DNA from 2 places in the Pengzhenrongella sp. genome. Region 2 is predicted to be linked to the other one. Evidence: predicted binding sites of a transcription regulator. Region 2 holds the regulator's gene; the other holds the start of a gene.
The links. The regulator LexA, encoded in region 2, represses DNA repair genes until DNA is damaged. The targets are predictions, from matches to a motif close to TCGAACANNTGTTCGA.

Region 1 (5,113 bases), on a different contig from region 2:
GCCGACCCCCAGAAGAACCGACAAATCGGGCACGCGCTGCGCGGTCGTAGAGTGCTCGCTCGTGAAGCCCACGATCGGAGTACTTGCCCTGCAGGGCGACGTCCGCGAGCACATGCATGTCCTCGAGGCGTCCGGCGCCTCGGCCGTGCAGGTGCGCCGCGTACGCGAGCTCGACGACATCGACGGGCTGGTGATCCCTGGTGGGGAGTCCACGACGATCGACAAGCTGTTGCGCGCGTTCGACCTGTTCGACCCGCTGCAGGAGCGCCTTCGGTCCGGGCTGCCGGCCTACGGATCGTGCGCCGGGATGATCCTGCTCGCGGACCGGCTCGTCGGCGGCATCGAGGGGCAGCGCACGCTCGGCGGGCTCGACATCACGGTGCGACGCAACGCCTTCGGCCGCCAGGTCGACTCGTTCGAGACGGATCTGACCATCGCCGGGATACCCGGCGACCCGGTGCACGCGGTATTCATCCGGGCACCATGGGTCGAGGAGATCGGTCCGCGAGCCGAGGTCCTTTCCGCGGTCTCGACGGGTCCCGCCGCCGGTAGGATCGTTGCAGTGCAGCAGGGCCGTCTGCTCGCGACTTCTTTCCACCCCGAGGTCACCGGCGACCCTCGCGTGCACCGACTGTTCGTAGAGATCGTCCGCGACACACTTCGGGGCGCGCACCCGGCCCATGAGGGCCGAGCGTCGGTGGAGCGGGTCAGGGCGAAAACGAAGGGTAGTTAACGATGTCGGGTCACTCCAAGTGGGCCACCACCAAGCACCAGAAGGCCGTTGTCGACGCCAAGCGGAGCAAGCTCTTCGCGAAGCTGGTCAAGAACATCGAGGTCGCCGTCCGTACGGGCGGCCCCGACATGGCCGGCAACCCCACCCTGGTCGACGCGGTGCAGAAGGCCAAGAAGCAGTCGGTGCCGAACGACAACATCGACCGGGCGCTCAAGCGCGGGTCCGGCCAGGAGGCCGGCGCCGCTGATTACCAGTCGATCATGTACGAGGGCTACGGCCCCGGCGGGATCGCGGTGCTGGTCGAGTGCCTCACGGACAACCGCAACCGCGCGGCCTCCGATGTCCGGGTGGCGTTCACCCGCAACGGGGGCAACCTCGCCGACCCGGGTTCGGTCTCGTACCTGTTCCACCGCAAGGGCATCGTCATCGTGCCCAAGGAGGGCGACCTGACCGAGGACACGGTGCTCGACGCCGTCCTCGACGCCGGCGCCGACGAGGTCAACGACCTCGGCGAGGCGTTCGAGGTCGTCTCGGAGGCGACCGACCTGGTGCCGGTGCGCACCGCGCTGCAGGCGGCCGGCATCGAGTACGACTCGGCCGACAGCCTCTTCGTGCCCGCGCTCCAGGTCCAGGTCGACGTCAACGGGGCACGTAGGATCCTGCGCCTGATCGACATGCTCGAGGACAGCGACGACGTGCAGAACGTGTTCGCGAACTTCGACGCGTCCGACGACGTGATGGCCGAGCTCGAGGCCGAGGACGCCGAGTAGGCGCACCCGCGGATCGCCGCGCTCCGCTGTTGCGGCAGGGCGCGGCGTGAACTGCGTCGTTGTAGCCCGCTCGCCGGTTGCACCGCTCCGCGGTCGAGGCCCGCGCGCGGCGCGCGCTGCACCGTCGAAGGCCCGCTGCCTGCGACGATGACCGCGTGCGCGTACTTGGAGTCGACCCTGGCCTGACGCGGTGCGGGCTCGGCGTCGTCGACTCCCTGCCGGGTCGCCGGGCGGCGTTCGTTGCGGTCGGCGTCGTGCGGTCCTCGACCGAGGATGACATCGACCGTCGGCTGCTCGCCATCGCCGAGCAGATCGACGCGTGGATCGACCGCCAGGCGCCCGACGTCGTCGCGGTCGAACGGGTCTTCGCGCAGCACAACGTCAGCACGGTCATGGGGACCGCGCAGGTCGCCGGGATCGCGATGCTCGCCGCCGCCCGACGCCGCATCCCCGTCGCGCTGCACACCCCGAGCGAGGTCAAGGCCGCGGTGACCGGGTCGGGCCGCGCCGACAAGGCGCAGGTGCAGGCGATGGTGACCCGGATCCTCGGCCTCGCCGAGGTGCCGCGCCCGGCCGACGCCGCCGATGCGCTCGCCCTGGCGATCTGTCACCTGTGGCGGCCGGCCGGCGCCCTCGCGGCTCCGAAGCGCCCCCTGCAGTCGATGACCGTCGCCCAGCGGGCGTGGGCCGCGGCGGAGCACGCCTCGCGGCGCCCGACGCGTGGGTAACCCCGTAACGTCCGAGCGTTGACGTCCTATAGGACGTCAACGCTCGGACGTTAACGGGTGGGAGGTCTTTGCTACCGTGACACGCTTCGTACACGTGTTCGTCCGGGGTTCATTCGTGAAATGATCCCGGCGTGGCAGTGAAGCAGAGCGTCGCCGTGAAAGCAGAGACCGCAGTGCAGACCCTCAGGACCTCGACGTGATCGCCTCGGTCCGTGGCACCGTGCAGGCGGTGCGCCTGGACGCCGTGATCGTCGAGGTCGGCGGTGTGGGCATGCTCGTGCACGCGACCCCCGGCACCCTCGGGGGCCTGCGGGTGGGTGATACCGCGCTCCTGGCGACCTCCCTCGTCGTGCGCGAGGACTCCCTGACGCTGTACGGGTTCACGGATCCCGACGAGCGGGCGGTCTTCGAGATCGTGCAGACCGTCTCGGGCGTCGGTCCTCGGCTGGCCCTCGCGATGCTCGCGGTGCACGCGCCCGACGCCCTGCGCCGCGCGGTCGCCACCGAGGATCTCGTCGCGCTCAAGCGCGTCCCGGGCATCGGGCACAAGGGTGCCCAGCGCATCGTGCTCGAGCTGGGCGACCGGCTCGGCGCCGCGTCGGTAGCCTCGCCGGACGGCTCGCCCGCGCGCCGGGTCGGCGGCTCGGATCGCCGCACGGAGGTCGTCGAGGCGCTCGTCGGACTCGGGTGGAACGCCAAGGCGGCGGACGACGCCGTCGCCGCAGTCGTCGAGGCCAACCCCGAGCTCGCGAGCCTGACGACCGATCTCGAGGTGGGTGGCGTCCTGCGGGCGGCGCTCAGGTCGTTGGGATCCGGTCGTGGCTGAGGACATGGCGGGGGATCTGACTGACGACATGACCGACGACCTGACCGACGAGGACGCCGCCGTCACCACCGAGCGTCTGGTGCGACCCGGCGCGGACGACATCGAGCGCGCGGCCGAGGCTGCCCTGCGGCCCAAGCGGTTCGACGAGTTCGTCGGGCAGCGCGTCGTGCGCGACCAGCTCTCGCTGGTCCTGGAGGCGGCGCTGGGCCGCGGCCGCGCGCCCGATCACGTGCTGCTCTCGGGCCCGCCCGGGCTCGGCAAGACGACCCTCGCGATGATCATCGCGGCCGAGCTCGGTGCTCCGCTGCGGGTGACCTCGGGCCCCGCGATCCAGCACGCGGGGGATCTCGCGGCCGTGCTGTCCTCCCTCGAGGAGGGCGAGGTGCTGTTCCTGGACGAGATCCACCGCCTCGCTCGCCCCGCCGCGGAGCTCTTGTACGTCGCGATGGAGGACTTCCGGGTCGACGTCGTCGTCGGGAAGGGTGCGGGGGCCAGTGCGATCCCGCTCGCTCTGCCGCCGTTCACCGTGGTCGGCGCGACGACGCGCGCCGGCCTGCTCCCGGCGCCGCTGCGCGACCGCTTCGGGTTCACCGGCCACCTCGACTTCTACGCGATCGACGAGCTCGAGCAGGTGCTGGCCCGGTCGGCCGGCCTGCTCGGCGTTCACCTCGGGGACGACGCCGCCCACGAGATCGCCTCGCGCTCGCGCGGGACCCCGCGCATCAGCAACCGGCTGCTGCGGCGGGTCCGGGACTGGGCGCAGGTGCGTGGCAACGGACGCCTCGACCTGGAGGCCGCGCACGCGGCGCTCACGGTCTACGAGGTGGACGCGCTCGGCCTGGACCGACTCGACCGCGGGGTACTGACCGCCCTGTGCGTCCGGTTCGGTGGGGGACCGGTCGGCCTGACGACCCTGGCGGTCGCCGTCGGCGAGGAGCCCGAGACCGTCGAGATGGTCGCCGAGCCGTTCCTGGTGCGCGAGGGCCTGGTAGGGCGGACCGCGCGCGGCCGGGTGGCGATGCCCGCCGCGTGGGAGCACCTCGGCCTGACCCCGCCGACGTCGGGCACGACCCTGTTCTCCTAGCCGCTGCGGAGGGTGCGGGAATCTCCAAGAGCAGATGCAGGGCGAATCTTTGGGCATCCCGAGCCCGGGAGCCTAGACTGCGGCGACACCCTCAATAGCTCCGGAGACGTACTTACCCATGGATGCAAAGACCTTCATACCTCTCTTGTTGCTGGTAGGTGCGATGTGGTTCATGTCGAACCGCAACAAGAAGCAGCAGCGCAAGGCCGGCGACTTCCGCGCCAACCTCGAGGTCGGCCAGGACGTCATGACCGGCTCGGGTCTGTACGGCACGATCGTGGGCATCGAGGACGACGTCATCACCCTCGAGTCCACCCCCGGGAACGCGAGCCGCTGGATCCGCGCGGCGATCTCCAAGGTCATCGAGCCCCCCGTGCTCGAGTCGGACGCCGAGGACACCGACGACGTCGAGGACTTCACCGACGAGGCCGACGACGACTTCGAGTCCGAGAGCTCCGAGCGCACGCTCGACGTGCCCGACGATCTCTCCTCCCTCACCGAGACCCCTCGCAAGGACGACGACACCACCGACAAGAAGTGAGCTGACCGCCTCCTCGTCGATCCGGCAAGGGGGCGGGGACGGTCCACATCCCTCCACGGCTCGCGGTTCGCGGGCGGTGCGCGCACGAGAAGAGACACTCCGTTGGCTGCCACATCACGCCGCACCCGGCCCATCCGGACGCTGGTGACCCTCGGCGTGATCGCCGCCGCGCTCTTCGGCTCGCTGGTCGCGGGAACGAAATGGTCCGACGCGTCCCTGACGCCGAAGCTCGCCCTCGACCTGGAGGGCGGGACTCAGCTGATCATGAAGCCGGTCCCGACGGGCAAGCAGAAGATCACCGACCAGACGATCGCTGAAGCCATCCGGATCATCCGCCAGCGCGTCGACTCCTCGGGCGTCTCCGAGGCGGAGATCACCAGCCAGGGCGGCCAGAACATCGTGGTGGCGCTGCCCGGCAGGCCCGACCAGGC
Region 2 (5,113 bases):
CGAAGCAGCCGGTTCGCAGTGTCCCGATGGGTCGGCTGCGGGTCTCGCTGCTGGCGGGGGTGATGCTGATCGCGCCCGCGGTGCTGTTCGCCGACTCCGTGACGCACACCGGCATCGAGCACTCCGGTACGGTCGCGGCCTTCTCCGCGGTGCTCTCCCTGCTCGTCATCGCCAGGCTGTGGGGGATCCTGGGCGTGCACCAGCAGGCCGTGCAACGCGAGCGAACCCTCCGGTCCGTCAGCGGCGCCCTGGTCGCGGCACAGGGGGTCTCCGACATCTTCCGGACGGCCCTCGACGGAGTCGACTCGCTGACAGGCGCTGCCGACGTGACCCGGGCCGGGATCTACCTCGTCGCCGACGACGTCGTGGCGTGCGTGGCGCGTTCGGAGGTTCGCGAGGATCTCACCCGCGACGACCGGCTCTGGCAGGAAGCACAGGCGGGCGGAAGTCTGAGCACCTCGGGAACGCTCAGCGTGACGCCCTTGCGTTACGACCTCGAGGACCGCGGCATGCTGGTGGTGGAGACCGGGACGGCACTGACCCCTGATCAGCACGGGTCCCTCACCGCACTGGCAGCGCAGGTCGTGCTCGCGCTGGAGAGCGCGAACCTCGCCGAAAGCCTGCGGCAACGCCAGGGCGAGGAGCGGTTCAGGGGCATCCTGGCGAACACCACCGACATCATCCTGACCGTCAATCGTCGCGGCGAGATCACCTACGGCACACCGTCCCTGGGGCGGAGCCTGGGACGCCCGGTCGAGGAGGTCCTCGGGCGCGCACTGGCGGAGTTCCTGCGTCCGGAGGATGCCGCCGAGGCCACCGCCATGTTCGCAAGCTCCTCCGCCCCGACCGGGATGATGCAGGCCAGCGGCGACTGGCACCTGCGCCACCGTGACGGCACGTCGGTCGCGTTCGAGGTGCTGTCCAACAACCTGCTCGACGACGAGCAGGTCGCCGGCATCGTCCTGACGATGCGGGATGTCTCCGAGCGGCGGGCGCTCGAGGCTCGCCTGAAGCATCAGGCCTTCCATGATCCCCTGACCGGTCTGGCGAACCGGGCGCTCTTCTGGGATCGCGCGGAGCACGCCATGGCGAGGACCGCCCGGTCGGGTGGAGCGATCGCCATCCTGATCATCGATCTCGATGACTTCAAGATCGTCAACGACACCCACGGTCACGCCGCGGGCGACGATCTGTTGCTGCACGTGGCAACCCGGCTGAACGGCACGTTCCGGGCGGGGGCCACCGTGGCGAGGTTCGGGGGCGACGAGTTCGCGGTGCTGGTCGAAGACCTCGACGAGGCCACCCATCCGGCGGGACTCGCCGAGCGGGCGCTCGCGTGCTTTGCCGCGGCGTTCGACGTCGTCGGCGAGGACCTGTGGATGGGAGCGAGCGTCGGCCTCGTCGTGACCCCGCAGGAGCACGACGCGCTCGACCTGACCGAGCAGATGCGGTGCGCCGACCTGGCGCTCTACGCGGCCAAGGAGCGGGGCAAGGGTCAGGTCGTTCGCTACGAGGAGGACCTGAGCACCCGCATGCTGGACCGGCTCACCCGTAGGACCGACCTCGAACGTGCGCTCCAGCGCGACGAGTTCGTCCTGCTCTACCAGCCGATCGTGGCCATCGAGACGGGCGAGATCACGGGCTGCGAGGCCCTCGTGCGATGGCAGCACCCCGGTCGGGGCCTGCTGCCACCCATCGACTTCGTCGAGCTGGCCGAGGAGACCGGGCTGATCGTCGAGCTCGGTGCCTGGGTGCTGGACGCTGCCTGCGCCCAGCTGGAGTCCTGGGCCGGTGCCGGCAGTCCGGGGCTGCGCATGTCCGTGAACGTCTCCGCTCGCCAGCTGCGCGAGCCGGGCTTCGTCGATGAGGTCCGCTCGGTGCTGCGCCGCCACGGCGTGCGTCCTGGTCAGCTGGTGCTCGAGCTCACCGAGAGCATCTTCGCCCTCGACCCGCCCGCCGTCTCGGAGCAGCTGCTCTCCCTGCGCGATGCCGGGGTCAAGCTGGCCATCGACGACTTCGGCACCGGCTTCTCCTCCCTGGCGTACCTCCAGCAGCTCCAGCTCGACATCCTGAAGATCGACAAGGCGTTCGTCGACCGGCTGGGACTGGGCGACCCCGACGCCGGCGCGCTCGTGAACGCGATCATCTCGCTGTCCCACTCGCTGCGCCTCGAGGTGGTGGCCGAGGGGATCGAGAAGCCTGGGCAGCGGGACGAGCTGTGGTCCATGGGGTGCCGCCTCGGCCAGGGGTACCTGTACTCGACACCCGTCGCCGCAGACCGGATCTCCGGCCACCTCTCGATCCCGGCACCGTTCGAGGAGCACGCTGTGCCCGTGCCCGATGGCGTGACGGCGAGTGCCGATCCTAGGTGAGTCCGGGCTCCGCCGCGTCGTCGACCGAGGAGCTGTCGGGCGACCCGACCGGCTTCGATCCAGGCTCGCCGTCGGTGTCCGGCACTGCCGCGGGCCCCGCGCCCGCGCCGCCCTGCGCGGGCGCGGGCGGGTCATGGTGAACCTGACCGAGCCCGGCCCGGATGGCCTTGGGGCCGGGGTCGCGAATCCGTCCGGGCATCGTGAGCCTCCCGCTGCTCTCAGAGCTTCCGGAGCACGCTGACGACACGACCGAGCACCTGCGCGGCATCACCGTCGATCGGCGAGTACGCGGGGTTGTGCGGCAGCAGCCACACGTGGCCGTCCACGCGCTTGAGCGTCTTGACCGTCGCCTCGCCGTCGATCATGGCCGCGACGATCTCGCCGTTCTCGGCGACCGGCTGGCGTCGGACGACGACCCAGTCGCCGTCGCAAATCGCCGCGTCGATCATCGAGTCGCCCGCGACCTTGAGCAGGAACAGGTCGCCGTCACCGACGAGCTGACGGGGCAGGGGGAAGACGTCCTCCACGATCTGCTCGGCCAGGATCGGGCCACCAGCGGCGATCCGACCCACCACCGGTACATAGGACGGCGTCGGGGAGCCGTCCCGTGCGGCGAGATACTCCTCGCCGAACGACTCGGCCTCGCCATCGGCCGGCTTCAGGGCCTGGATCGGCCGTGAGTCGTCCGGGTGCATGACCTCGATCGCGCGCGGACGGTTCGGATCCCGGCGCAGGTAGCCCTTGCGCTCGAGCGCCGTGAGCTGGTGCTTGACGCTGGACGGGCTGGCCAGGCCGACCGCCTCGCCGATCTCGCGCATGCTCGGCGGGTAGCCACGGTTCGTGACCGACGACCGGATCGTCTCCAGGACGAGCCGTTGGCGCGCGGTGAGGCCGTCGCTGTCCGGCGGACCGACCGGTAGGGCGTGCAGCGGTTGGCGACTGTGTCCCTTGACTCGGGGACTGCCTGGCTCCTGCGGTCCGCCCGGGATGCTCCCGTGAGTTGTCACCGATCTCCTCCTCCTAGCGTGCCCGCCCGACCGAGCGTGTGGGTGGCTCGTGGTGCGCTTGCTCCGTACCCACAGCCTAGGAGGCAAAGGGCAATGTTTCAAACATCTGTTCGATCGTGTCTCGACAACCGGTGGAACACGTGCTAGACATCGTACAGACGTTCGACGAACAGGTGTTCGACGGCAAGATCTCCACGTGCCGATCGAGCAACCAGCCGAAGAGGAGCGGGACATGAGCGCAGCAGTGATGCACCCGATGGGCATGAGTGGCGAGATCGAGCTGACGCTCACGGCACGCGGACGCCGCGTGCTGGGCGGGCTCGCGGTGCTCGTGGCGTTCGCAGTGGTGCTGATCGGCGGCCGAGCGGTCGCCGGTGCGCCCGCCGACCCGATCCCGGTGGACACGTACACCGTGAGTACCGGCGAGAGCCTGTGGGACATCGCGCTCGCCTACACCGCCCCGCACGACGACGTCCGAGATACGGTCGACGAGCTCGTGGCCCTGAACGGTCTCGGCGACGGCGGCCTGCGTGCGGGCCGGCAGATCCTGGTGCCGGCGCGCTGAGAGTCGCCGTGCGCGCGGCGCCTCGTGCCTTGTGCGCCGGCACCTGCGGTGGCGCCTGCGGTGCGTTGCGCACGGCGCCCTGCGGTGCGTTGCGCGCGGCCCCCTGCGGTGCTGCCTTGCGTCCGGGCGCGTGGACCTCTAGGTTTTCCCCAGATGTGGGGCCGGGATCCGTCGCGCTGCCCAGATCTAGTTGATCGGGGCGACCGCCCTCGCCGGAACAGCCACCGGAAGATCCACCGAGCGGAGGTTGGCGTGCACTGTCCGTTCTGTCACCACTCGGATTCCCGCGTTGTCGACTCGCGGACCTCCGACGATGGCGCCTCGATCCGCCGACGTCGCCAGTGCCCGCAGTGCAACCGGCGTTTCACGACCGTCGAGACGGCGAGCCTGTCCGTGGTCAAGCGATCAGGAGCGACCGAGCCGTTCAGCCGCGAGAAGATCATCACCGGCGTCCGAAAGGCGTGCCAGGGGCGGCCGGTCAGTGAGGATGATCTCGCCCTGCTCGCCCAGCGGGTCGAGGAGACCATCCGAAGCACCGGCAGCGCCGAGCTCGACGCCTATGAGATCGGGCTGACGATCCTCGGTCCGCTCCGCGACCTGGACGAGGTGGCGTACCTGCGGTTCGCGAGCGTCTATCAGGGCTTCAATTCCCTCGAGGACTTCGAGGCGGCGATCACGTTGCTCCGCGCTGAGCACCAGGCAGTTCGGGACGCCGAGGCTGTGCCCGGCGATGCGGGTGTGTCAGACGCCGTGAGCGGCGGCGTCACGCCCTAGCGAGTGGGGGGTCGCGCCCGGGTGCGGGGCCCTCGCACCTCGGTGCGGGGCCGGCGCTGCGTGCGACGACGCTTTCGTCTCCAAGAGACGGGTTCGCTCTCGAGACGAAGGCGAACAGGAGCAACGCGATGCGAGCACCGTCGTGGGGTGCGGTGCGATGCGGGTCGCTCCGGGGACGGTGCAATTCCGAGAACGGCGGTTCCGGGAGCGCGGGTTCGGCTCATCGGCTCCGGTACGCAAGGGTCTCGGAACAGGCGTGACCCACGATTGTCCGGACGGTTGACGGACCCGCGGTCACTGCGAGCAGTGCTGCGAGTAAGTCAGAGCCGTTCGAGCTTGGCGCTGTCGAGTGCGACGCGGCGACGATCGCCCGAGCCGAAGTCGACGATGACGGC

Region 1: ruvA (Holliday junction branch migration protein RuvA) is a predicted target of LexA. The motif match lies at 2,318-2,333, and genes of this name have one in related genera.

Annotation. Positions count from the first base shown of each region.
Region 1 is NZ_DATCNW010000207.1:7,804-12,916, reverse strand. Features, by position in the region: gene pdxT (pyridoxal 5'-phosphate synthase glutaminase subunit PdxT) at 62-733, shown strand; gene VIM26_RS12010 (YebC/PmpR family DNA-binding transcriptional regulator) at 736-1,503, shown strand; gene ruvC (crossover junction endodeoxyribonuclease RuvC) at 1,659-2,231, shown strand; gene ruvA (Holliday junction branch migration protein RuvA) at 2,428-3,057, shown strand; gene ruvB (Holliday junction branch migration DNA helicase RuvB) at 3,086-4,141, shown strand; gene yajC (preprotein translocase subunit YajC) at 4,260-4,682, shown strand; gene secD (protein translocase subunit SecD) at 4,785-5,113, shown strand, end outside.
Region 2 is NZ_DATCNW010000032.1:28,048-33,160, reverse strand. Features, by position in the region: gene VIM26_RS01800 (EAL domain-containing protein) at 1-2,372, shown strand, start outside; gene VIM26_RS01795 (hypothetical protein) at 2,365-2,571, opposite strand; gene lexA (transcriptional repressor LexA) at 2,591-3,301, opposite strand; gene VIM26_RS01785 (LysM peptidoglycan-binding domain-containing protein) at 3,612-3,944, shown strand; gene nrdR (transcriptional regulator NrdR) at 4,197-4,718, shown strand; gene VIM26_RS01775 (hypothetical protein) at 5,039-5,113, opposite strand, start outside.